2 regions of the Bacillus sp. NEAU-Y102 genome follow, and region 1 is predicted to be linked to the other one. Evidence: riboswitches for the same ligand, from Rfam matches in the RefSeq annotation. Region 1 holds a riboswitch; the other holds the start of a gene.
The links. A riboswitch is a leader RNA that binds a small molecule or an ion and turns the genes downstream of it on or off. The one in region 1 is predicted to bind preQ1.
Positions count from the first base shown of each region.

Region 2: another riboswitch for preQ1. It lies ahead of queC (7-cyano-7-deazaguanine synthase QueC); the one in region 1 lies ahead of ACYFX0_RS15925 (QueT transporter family protein).

Region 1 covers NZ_JBTWFK010000005.1:379,314-385,276, forward strand. The annotation lists gene ACYFX0_RS15900 (YqcI/YcgG family protein) at 1-594, opposite strand, end outside; gene cspB (cold shock-like protein CspB) at 857-1,054, shown strand; gene ACYFX0_RS15910 (DUF2564 family protein) at 1,174-1,422, shown strand; gene ACYFX0_RS15915 (zinc-finger domain-containing protein) at 1,456-1,632, opposite strand; gene ACYFX0_RS15920 (ribonuclease H family protein) at 1,645-2,304, opposite strand; gene ACYFX0_RS15925 (QueT transporter family protein) at 2,456-2,941, opposite strand; PreQ1 riboswitch class I at 2,948-2,992, opposite strand; gene ACYFX0_RS15930 (aldose 1-epimerase family protein) at 3,125-3,997, shown strand; gene ACYFX0_RS15935 (reverse transcriptase-like protein) at 4,067-4,453, shown strand; gene ACYFX0_RS15940 (DMT family transporter) at 4,467-5,372, shown strand; gene ACYFX0_RS15945 (DUF6123 family protein) at 5,375-5,635, opposite strand; gene ACYFX0_RS15950 (cysteine hydrolase family protein) at 5,818-5,963, shown strand, end outside.
Region 2 covers NZ_JBTWFK010000002.1:190,532-196,494, forward strand. The annotation lists gene ACYFX0_RS07425 (phosphoglycerate mutase) at 1-158, opposite strand, end outside; gene ACYFX0_RS07430 (hypothetical protein) at 247-402, opposite strand; gene ACYFX0_RS07435 (YkvS family protein) at 662-847, shown strand; gene queF (preQ(1) synthase) at 896-1,393, opposite strand; gene queE (7-carboxy-7-deazaguanine synthase QueE) at 1,412-2,128, opposite strand; gene queD (6-carboxytetrahydropterin synthase QueD) at 2,121-2,612, opposite strand; gene queC (7-cyano-7-deazaguanine synthase QueC) at 2,612-3,274, opposite strand; PreQ1 riboswitch class I at 3,368-3,411, opposite strand; gene kinB (sporulation sensor histidine kinase KinB) at 3,618-4,826, shown strand; gene ACYFX0_RS07465 (DUF6254 family protein) at 4,838-4,954, opposite strand; gene ACYFX0_RS07470 (DinB family protein) at 5,056-5,589, opposite strand; gene ACYFX0_RS07475 (M3 family oligoendopeptidase) at 5,727-5,963, opposite strand, start outside.

The DNA of each region.
Region 1 (5,963 bases):
CCACTTTTCAACTCGCTCACGGACCATTTGTCTTGAATATGCTCCTTTAGGACGATCCCCCTCTAATCCATCAAAAATAGTGCGTGGTTGAAACCCAATAACGAGAGAATTCCCTAAATGTCTAGTTTTTCGTTGTTTATAAGCTGGCGCGTTTCCAAATGCGAATATTGGCTCACCACAAAATGAAAATTCCCATAAATAATGGTCTGGATCCTCAGGAATTTGCTTTGGCCATGCTTGATTATCGTTTTCATGTAAATACTGTAACACTTTCCAAAAGGAATCACGGTAATATTCGAGTGATCGTTCTTCACATTCCGGTTCTACAAAAAGGAAAAAGCCCCTTCTTACAATCGGCCTCTCTTTCATTAACTCTAAAAAAGATAACATTGTATGCGGCAAATGACTCCAATCATTATGAGAAAGAAATGAATAACGAAGTTCATTCTTTTTCAAAGCTGTTAAACCGAAATAACATGGAAAAGTTGGTTCTAACACGACACTTGAAAAAATCTCAAATTCTTTTGCAACCCAATCCGGTATGTCGGTTCTCGTTCTCATTCCTTCATTATCTAATAAGTACGACCTATTCATTCTTTCACCTCGTTATGTATAGCATTCAATTAAGAATATTACATACTCGGCCTGTCCTATACCTATTTAAAAATTTGATTGGAAAATTATTTAAAAATATAAAAAATAAAACCGCTTACTTGACTAAATTCTCCCAATTCGTGTATATTTAAATTAATCATTTAGCAGAATATTCAAGAATATAGCATTTTTAGTTTATATTATTTCTTTAAATGAATTTCACTAAATGAAAATAGTAAACGCTTTTAGGAGGAATTGTAACATGCAAGGAAAAGTAAAATGGTTTAACAACGAAAAAGGTTTTGGATTTATCGAAATGGAAGGCGCTGACGATGTATTCGTACATTTCTCTGCTATTCAAGGAGACGGCTACAAAGCTTTAGAAGAAGGTCAAGAAGTATCTTTCGACATTACTGAAGGTAACCGTGGACCTCAAGCTGCTAACGTAGTAAAACTTTAATCCAACATATAACAGGAGGTTACCTTACTTGGTAACCTTCTTTGTTATTCCTTTGTATATTTCCGTTTTACAGAGCAAAAACTATGTAAAATGCGCACTATACAAAGGAGGAATTATTAATGGGATCAGAAGTAAATGATTTTGAAGAAGTAAAATTCCGTGTAGAAACAGCACAAAAGATGGTAGGTTCTGCAACAATTTCAATGGATCCAGACACATTAGAGCATGCCACTACTGCAGTAGAAGCAGCTCGCTCACAGCTTGAAATTATGAAATCTGTTGCAGTAGATTTAGATGAACCATTTTTAATGAACGAGGAAAAGAAACTAAGCAAATGCGAGCAGCAATTAAACGAAGCAAAGCACTAAAAAACATCCAGAGAATTTTCTCTGGATGTTTTTTTATGACAACTGTTCTCCATACTTTTTCAATGTTTCTCCAACTGTACATTGTCTTATACAAAATGAATGTGCATAATATTTACTATTTGTCTTTCGATTATGTTCTCGCAAGAAACATCCTTCACAATATGTTTCTAATAAGTCATTTACCTCTGTAATGAGTTGCTTTTTATCCACCTTTGCACCTCTCTATTCGGTTATTTCTTTATGACTATCAATGACTGTCCCTTCTAATGCTTGCGTTGCTAATTGATGTGCTTCTTTATTTTGTTTTCTAGATATCGGATCACATACAAGTTTTAATTTCATTTGCTTCGCCTTTTGTTCAATTTGATCTAAATAATGGTTTAAATGCTCATCATAACAAGGCCATTCTCCCGCCAATTGCTGCAATACAACTTGAGAATCTCCGCGAAGTGTAACTGCTTCATATTTAATCCCTAATTCCTCGAGTATATTCATACCGTATAATAGTGATGCATATTCCGCTTCATTATTATCATCTATACCTTCTATATATGCATTGCGGCGAATGCGGTAGTTTGTATTTCCTTTTTTATAGTACACACATATACCAACGCCAGCTTCTTTCGTTTGCACATCATACCCCCCATCAAAATAAACGAGTATTTCTTGGGGCTCTTCCTCTACTTGTTTACTCAGTTTTTTCATTTCCTTTAATGACCATTCTGCATCCATTTCATCGTAAAATAAAAGTTCCTTAGCTCTTCCTGTTTTCTCAAAATCCTCTGCAAATTGAAGTATTTCTTCTATGTTCATATAATCTGTTGTTAATTCCGTCTGCAATCCTCGCTTCGTTTTATACAACCAATGAATTTTATATTTCATACTAGATTCCCCTTATATAAGACTTCTTATATGTAGCCAGCTAATGAAAGCCTCACTTTATTTTATTATATTTTATCTAGAGTCACAGCATTATATTCAATATGATTACATACAAAAAGAGCTATCCCTATAGGAATAGCTCTTTCATCTATTACATAAATCTTTCAAATTGTACTCGCTTATTAATCCAGTACATTACAGGCATACCAATGGCCATTACAACAAATTCACCGACTGCACATGTTAACCAAGACAACATAAATGGTAAACCCAATGCAAGATGAAGTTCAATTGCAATCATAAACATTGTAATCGTAAAGATAACCGTATTAAAAATCATACGAGCCCAAACACCTTTAATAAATCGCATAGAAATAATCGTTGCAACTAATGCAAGAATAGATTGCCCTACTCCAAATACTAAATCATAAGCGATCATAGGTGAGAAAAAGAGATTCGTTAAAAATACACCTAATACAATTCCGTAAATTGCTTTCTTGTTAAATACAACGAGATGATTAAACATCTCTGAAATACGAAATTGTACATTCGTAAAGCCAAATGGCTGAATAAGCATAGAAACAGCAATATATAATGCCGCTAAAATACCATTGCCGACTAAAGTTCTAATATTCATGACAAAATCTCCTTAGTTTTTTTACGTGGGATGGTTTCGAACCACGTTATTCTTTTTTTTAGCAACAAGATTATATTTTACGTGGTAGCCCCTCTTTCGTCAATAGATTCCTATCATGAACTACCTTTTTTCTTTTAGACAACGTATAATGAAACATATGAAAGATTTAGGAGGTTTCACTTCATGATAGCAACAATCCAAAATGAAAAAGTGATTGTTTCCATTTCTGACAAAGGTGCAGAATTACAAAGCGTTCGCTTAAAAGAAGACAACACAGAATATTTATGGCAAGGTGATTCTACATATTGGGGACGTCGCGCACCAATTTTGTTCCCAATTGTCGGCCGATTAGTAGATAATACATACTACGTAGACGGTAAACCATATTCATTAACACAACACGGTTTCGCTCGTGATCTTACTTTCTCTGTGAAAGAACAAAGTGAAACAAAGATCACTTATATCGTTACTAATAATGAAGAAACGTTAAAAAAATACCCATACGAATTCGAATTACTCGTTTCTTATGAGCTAGAAGGACAAAGCGTTCATGTAACATATGAAGTAAACAATCCTACTTCTAAAGAGATGTTCTTCTCAATTGGGGCACATCCTGGATTCAACTTCCCTTTATTGGATGGTGAATCATTTACAGATTATCACTTATCGTTTAATGGTTCGGAACACTTAGAAACAAGCGTATTAGAAGGACCTTACCTTTCAAACAAAAAGCAATTAATCGCTGAAAATACAACTGAATTGCCACTTACATATGATTTATTCAAAAATGATGCGCTTATTTTTGAAAATATGAATACGAATGAAATTTCGATTCGTTCTCATAAACATAATAAATTTGTAAAAGTAGAATTTGATGGCTTCCCATTTGTCGGCGTATGGACACCAGGGGATAACGCACCTTTCTTATGTATTGAACCTTGGTATGGAATCGCTGATGAAGTAAATCCAGCAAAAGATTTCAAGGACAAAAAGGGAATTCAATCTTTACAAGCGAATGAAACATTTAAATGTCGTTACAGCATCACAATCGGATAACTACTCTATCCCCTACTTCAAAAAAATATTTAAGTAGGGGATAACCTTATAATTTGGAGGTTTCTCATTTTGATTGAAGTATATATTGATGGTGCATCAAAAGGAAATCCTGGTCCTTCTGGTGCAGGAGTGTTTATTAAAGGCGTTCAGCCACCTGTACAATTATCATTACCACTTGGAACAATGTCCAATCATGAAGCAGAATACCGCGCTTTACTTCTAGCATTAAAATATTGCATCGAGCATAATTATAGCACTGTCTCTTTTCGTACAGATTCCCAGCTTGTCGAACGGGCTGTTGAAAAGGAATACGCAAAAAATAAAATATTTGCACCTCTTTTAGATGAAGCACTACAGTACATAAAAAACTTCGATCTCTTTTTTATTAAGTGGATTCCAAGTAGTCAAAATAAAGTAGCTGATGAATTAGCTAGAAAAGCTATATTACAAAATTAACGGGGGTATGAGTGTGAAAAAAGATTGGATTGCTCCTCTTGCTTTATTATTTGTCTCTTTTATTTGGGGAGCTACGTTTGTTGTCGTTCAAAATGCTATGTCTTTCGTTGGTCCATTTACCTTTAATGGTATTCGCTTTTTATTCGCTGGAATTATTTTATTATTCGTTCAAATGATTTTCTCAAAAAACACTTCAAAACAAGATATAAAACAGAGTAGCCTCGCTGGATTAATCGTTGGGTTCTTTTTATGTGTTGGCTATGTATTACAAACATTTGGCTTACTTTATACAACTTCTTCAAAAGCAGGTTTCTTAACAGGGCTTAGTATCGTTATGGTACCAATTTTGTCTTTTATCTTTTTAAAACAAAAAGCTACCATTTTTATCGTACTTGGTATTGCTGTAGCAACAGCAGGTTTATACTTATTAACAGCTGCTGATTCTTTCCAATTAAATATAGGAGATATACTTGTTCTCGGTTGTGCAATCGCTTTCGCTGCCCATATTCTTATTAACGGCTTCTTTTCTAAGAAAATATCACCTTTATTATTAAGCACATCTCAAGTATTAGCTGTTGGTATATTTTCTTCTATTTGCGCTTTCTTGTTTGAAGATTGGGAAAAATTATTTTCAGTATCACTATGGACGAATCAATCTTTTTTATTCGCACTCTTTCTAACTGCCCTGTTTGCAACATCTATTGCTTTTTTCATTCAAACATCGGCCCAAAAGCACACTTCTCCAACGAGAGTAGCAATTATTTTCGCAATGGAACCCGTTTTTGCTGCATTAACAGGCGTTCTCGTTGCAAATGAACAACTTTCTATTTCTGCTATTATCGGATGTCTATGTATTTTCCTGGGCATGATTTTTGTTGAATGGCCTTCCAAAATAAAAAAAGAAGCGCAGGCTGCGTGAAGTTATGCTTGTAACTTCCGCATAAAAGCCTTAGCGCTTTTTTTATCTGTAATTTCTTCCTCTTTCAATCGTTCTAATAACGCAACGAAATAACTACCATCAAACTGCAATTGATGTTTAATTGTCGCTTCTATTGCTGCGTTCACAATCCCATCAGACGCACCAGTATATCCTTGTCCGAACATAATAAACCCTTGTGCTTCCTCTGATAATTTAAATCCTTTCGTATGTAAGAATGAAAGATAATCTTCTACTGTTTGCATGTTATTCCCACCTACTCAAAAATTCTCCATCTCCTATCATACATGTTTTTACACGCTATGAGAATGAAATTTCTTTGACAACTTTGTAAATCGCTCTTCTAATTCGCTTGCAATGGAGGATTTCCTAACAATCTGAAGGAATATGTACAGTGGAACTTATTTCATATTAAAGGGGAGACACGATGAAACAAGCACTATTAATTATCGACGCTCAACAAGAATTAATTGATGGAAATGAGCAAGAAAATGAAGTTTTTCGTAAAACCGAGCTATTATCTACACTAAATACAGCCATGCAGAAAGCAATAGATTCCAATGCTCTTATTGT
Region 2 (5,963 bases), on a different contig from region 1:
TTCGCTGCTTCAATTGCCTCTATTGTTTCTATCGGCATTTTAGCTTTTTGTATCATTGACTCGGAATCATACTGTTTCATCCATTCGTGAAATGAATTAATTGTCATCGGTTCTCTTATACGACCTAAACAACCATGACGAATAAAAGAAATCTTCATTCTTTTCACTCTCCATTCATCACTTACGAACTCTATTATGCACTAGTTCTAAATATCATACCACGCAAGAAAAGAAAGTTATATACCTTTACATCTCCCCACCACTATCATGTGTTATCGAAGCATGGGTACCATCCATCCCATCAAAATATGTATTCGTATCATATTGACGAATCTTTTTTAAATGCATATAAGAAAATAAAAATAAAATTAAAGCTATAACACTCCCCACAAATTCAAACATCATTTTACCGCCTCTAATTTCTCCCACTTCAGCAGGTTATTCTACTTTTTCATTATACCTCGATATAAAGATTTCCGCATTTTTGCTATTTTTTCAAATAACATGGATTTTCTACATATTTTCTTACAAAAAGTGAATATTTTTCGAATTTTTACTTTGGAAACATTTACAAAGTAGGAAATATGGTTCAAAATAGGAGGAAATAAAAAAACCCAAATTTATTCTTTTTTTGGGAAAACTGTAACAAGGAGAGTTGCTTATGCAGATCGCAGAAACTGGAGATATCATCGAATTTAAAGGTGGAATGCAAGGCCGTGTTCAAAAAGTAAATCAAAACTCTGTTATTGTTGATATAACAATTATGAAGAATTTTAGAGAACTAGATATGGAACCTCTTACAGTTGTAAGTCATAAAAACTATACTGTCATTAATCAAAATGCATAATATAATAGAAAGAAAGGGCCTGTATAGTATACAGGCCCTTTCTTTCTATTAACGATTATCAATTGTTTCCGGATATAGATCGTGGTTCATCATGCGGTAGTCAGCCATTTGTTCATACTTCGTCCCCGGGCGACCGTAGTTGCAGTATGGATCAATTGAAATGCCACCACGTGGTGTAAATTTCCCCCATACCTCAATGTAACGTGGATCCATTAATTTAATTAAATCGTTCATAATAACGTTCATGCAATCTTCGTGGAAATCACCATGATTGCGGAAACTAAATAAATACAACTTTAAAGATTTACTCTCTACCATTTTTTGCTCTGGAATATAGCTAATATAAATTGTTGCAAAATCTGGTTGTCCTGTTTTCGGACATAAACTTGTAAATTCAGGACAATTGAATTTTACAAAATAATCACGGTTTGGATGATTATTATCAAATACCTCTAATATTTCTGGGCTATATTCAAATAAATATTTTGTATTTTGATTTCCTAGTAATGTTACATCTTTTAAATCTTCATCTAATCTTCCTGTCATTTTAAACATCCCTTCTCATTATACGCCGCGTTTATTTCCCCATACTAACGCATGAAGCTGGGGCAATACTTTTGCATCATTCATCTCTTTACAATTTACAGCTTTATCAATCAGCCACTCATACTTATCTAATAATTTTTTAATAAGCATCGCATCATCCACTGTTTTTGTATCATCGTTTCCTACTTGCAAGAAAAATGGTACATCTGGATAACGTTCGTGCATCTTAACTGCATATTCAAAATCATGATCATCGAATACTACTACTTTTAAACTAATATCTTTTCCTGCTAGTTTCTGAATAATAGCATCTAACTTCTGAAAATCTGTTTTCATCGTCGAACTTGGTGGTTTTGGAGAAATTGTTACTTCATCAATTTGAAGTAACCAATCTTGCCATTTACTCCCTTGAGTTTCAATTGCCGTCCGCATTCCATTTTCTTTTAATATAGAAAGAAGAAACTCAATATTTTTCAGCAATGCCGGATTCCCGCCTGAAATCGTAACATGAGAAAATTTTTCTCCTCCAATTGCAACAAGCTCATCCCAAATATCTTCTGCTGTCATCTGTCTAATTTGATTTTTAGCTGATCCATCCCATGTAAAAGCAGAATCACACCAAGCGCAGCTATAATCACAACCAGCCGTACGGATAAACATTGTCTTTTGCCCTACAACCATTCCTTCACCTTGAATAGTCGGACCAAATATTTCTAAGACAGGGATTTTACTCATCGAGCATCCACTCCCGTCTTACTTCCGCATAACTAGTCGGCGTCTCAAATAGACGAACAAATTCTACGCGAGCTCCTTTATATTCGTTCACTCGATTCTCTTTAGTTAGTGCCTCTGCCATCTTTTCATAAATCCAAACGACCATATTTTCAGCAGTCGTATTCATTGCAGGTAACGTTTCGTTTAAATAACGATGATCTAAATAAATTTCGATTTCATTCTTCCAAATCTCTTTTATATCACCAAAGTCAATTGCAAGTCCTATTTCATTTACATATCCACTAATTCCAAATACAACTTTATATGTGTGACCATGTAAGTTTTTACATTTCCCTTCATAACAGTGTAAATGGTGTGCTGCATCAAATGTAAATTCCTTGCTGACCATTACTCTTTTATTATGGTATTTGAGCTGTTTACGCTGAATATCCTTGTCCATTTTTTGCAAATTTTCTACGATGCGAAATCCAAAGAAATTATCCATTAGTTGTTCGCTCCTTCGCGTTCTTGTAGGTACGTATCTAATCCTGCTTTACGAAGTTGGCACGCTGGACATTCACCGCAACCATCACCAATGATTCCGTTATAACATGTTAATGTTTTTTCTCGAACAAACTCAAATGCTCCAAGTTCATCTGATAATTTCCATGTTTCAGCTTTATCAATCCACATAAGTGGCGTGTGAATGACAAACGGGTAATCCATGGATAAATTTAAAGTAACGTTTAACGATTTCACAAACACATCACGGCAATCTGGATAACCACTGAAATCAGTTTCACATACACCCGTTACAATATGACGTGCTCCAACTTGTTTTGCTAATACAGCAGCAAATGATAAGAAGAGTAAATTTCGTCCATCTACAAATGTCGATGGCAATTCACCTTCTTCATGTGTAATCTCCATATCCGTTCTCGTTAACGCATTTGGAGCAAGTTGATTTAATAGACTCATATCTAGTACCGTATGCTTTATTCCTAGCTCTTTTGCAATTTTCGCTGCACAATCAATTTCTAGCTTATGACGTTGATTGTAATTAAACGTTACAGCTTCTACCTCTGCAAACTGCTCTATTGCCCAAAATAAACATGTTGTACTATCTTGTCCTCCACTAAAAACAACAACTGCTTTTTCTTTTTTCATTTCACTCATTCTCCTTCTCTACTATAAATAAGAAGAAAGAACGTTCTTGAACTGTCACAATAAAAAAACAAAACAATACCTAAGGATATTGTTGTTTCCATAGTTTTTTATAGAGGGAGTTCGCGAACCTCTCCCGCGCGGTGCACGGAATTTCTTCTTTCATTGACACAGCTTATTGTAACATATTGTATACTAGCGTAAAAATTTCTGATTTTTCCGCTATTTATTATTTCATTTCTTTCATTTTATAGTATGATTAATTTAATATAAGAAGAGAGGAGGCATCCCACTGAAATCCTTTATTATTTATCTCTTTTTAAATATATTATTCATCCTTATTACAATGCTCGTATATCATTTATTTTGGAATCAAAAAGGGAAACGCTCTCCTAAATTAAATTCAGCTATATTTATTGTATTGTGTTGCCTCGCTACCGTACTCTGTATTACATTTGCAGCAAAAACAAATAATGGTTTTCAATTTGATATGCGCCATATTGTATTAATTGTCGGTACATTAACGGGAGGGCCTATTGCTGGTGGTTCTATCTTAGTTGTATTAAACATATATCGCTTACTATTAGGTGGGGTAGGTGTTTTCCCATCTCTTATCGGTTCTGTTCTTCTATTTATTGTTCTACTATTAACATATAAATTTTTCAATCGAACTTCTAATCGTATAAAAATAACACTTGCTATTATCTACAGTCTCACATACGGATTTAGTTGGATACCTTTCTTTCTTTCAAAGGTTACAAATAAGACTGATTATATACCGCATATTATTGTATATGAGTTATGTTCAATGCTTGGTACGATCCTAATTTTATATTTACTACACATATTACAAACTCAAGTTCGTCTCCAAAACGAACTTATAAATGCTGAAAAGTTTCATTTAATTGGTGAAATGGCAGCGTCTATCTCTCATGAAATTCGCAATCCATTAACTTCAACGAAAGGGTTTTTACAACTGTTACAATCAGATACATGCACTGAGCAGGAACGAAAATTATATATCGACATTGCCATTAACGGCATCGAACAAGCAAATCATGTTCTTACAGATTATTTAACTTTTGCCAAACCAAGCATTGAAAAAGAACAAACATTACAGTTAGAAGAAGAATTACTACATGCATTGTCGTTAATTACACCGCTTGCTAATTTAACAAATGTACGTACTCATTATATAAAGCAAAGCACTTCTTTTTTTATCGCTGGAGAAAAACAAAAACTAAATCAATGTTTATTAAATATTTTAAAAAATTGCATTGAGGCTATGCCAAAAGGCGGTGATCTTTATTTCACATTAGTTCCTGATCATAAGCATATTCAGTTATATATAAAAGATACAGGAATCGGTATGGATTCAGAACAAGTAAAACGTCTTGGTTCGCCTTTCTATTCAACGAAAGAAAAAGGCACTGGACTTGGAATGATGGTCGTATTCAGTGTTGTTCAAGCTATGAACGGAAAAATTGATATTATAAGTGAAAAAGGAATCGGTACAACCTTTTTATTAACTTTTCCACTCATACAAAAAACGTGATGAAATAATCATCACGTTTTTTCTGTTCCTTCAACTAATTCAGCAAAAGCTTTCACTTTTCCGTGCGGTTGTTGATTTTCTTTACGCGCTTTCCAGGCGCGCTCCTCTTCTCGCTTCTTCTTAGACATATTTTTTCAACTCCTTCTTTTCTTTCTCCATGTAGTATTCCAAAATAAGAAAGAAAACTATGCACATATCAAAAAAGAAGTGGTTTCCCACTTCTTCCACTTTAGCGTTGCAAAATTGCATGTTTCGCCTCTTTTAACTGCGTAAGATGTCTTTGTTCATGCAAATCAAGAAATTGAACCCATTGATACAAATTCAGATCATTAAAAACAGGATGCTTTAATCCATTTTCAAATAGATCTTTTTCATCTATAACACTATGAAGCGCGTGTAATAGTTCTTGTCGTGAATGTTCTAGTAATTGAATTCCTTGCTGTTTTTTCATTAAAGTTTCTGTTGGTTGCATTTGCTGAGGAGCTTCTCGTTTATGTGTGCGATCAAGCGTAAGTTGGAGGTCTTTAAATGGAGTCATGTTTCTTTCGTTTTTTTGTAAAGCATATACAAGGGCAGACGTGACAGATTGTTCAACTAAATGCAAGTGGTGTAAAATTTGAGTAATACTCCATTTATCACGGCGTGGCTTTACATTCACTTCTGTATCATTTAACATTTCAATTTCTGATAATAGCGTGCTTCGGGTAGACTGTAATGAGTTTACTAAACTTTCTAAACTCACATCCATATTAGATTGAAGCATACTTGTTCCCCCCTTTTGTTGGTGAAAAGAGGTGCTCCTTATTAGAAACACCTCTTTAGTATTCTGAATTTTCTTTTATTATCTCATCATTTTCCCATTATGTCGATGTTAAACATGTGAAAAAAAGCGCATGTTTTTTACAATTTTGTGTCGTCAATCGCATGTAACCATGCTTCAATTTCTGTAATAACACTTTTCACACAGCCTTCAGCAAATGGTGATGTTAAATTTGCAACTTCTACTAATTCTAAGAACGATTTACTTCCACCTTGTTGGCACAGATTCACATAATCTTCCCACGCCTCTTGTCTATTATCTCTTGCACGTTTCCAAAATTGTAGCGCACAAATTTGAGCAAGCGTGTAATCAATATA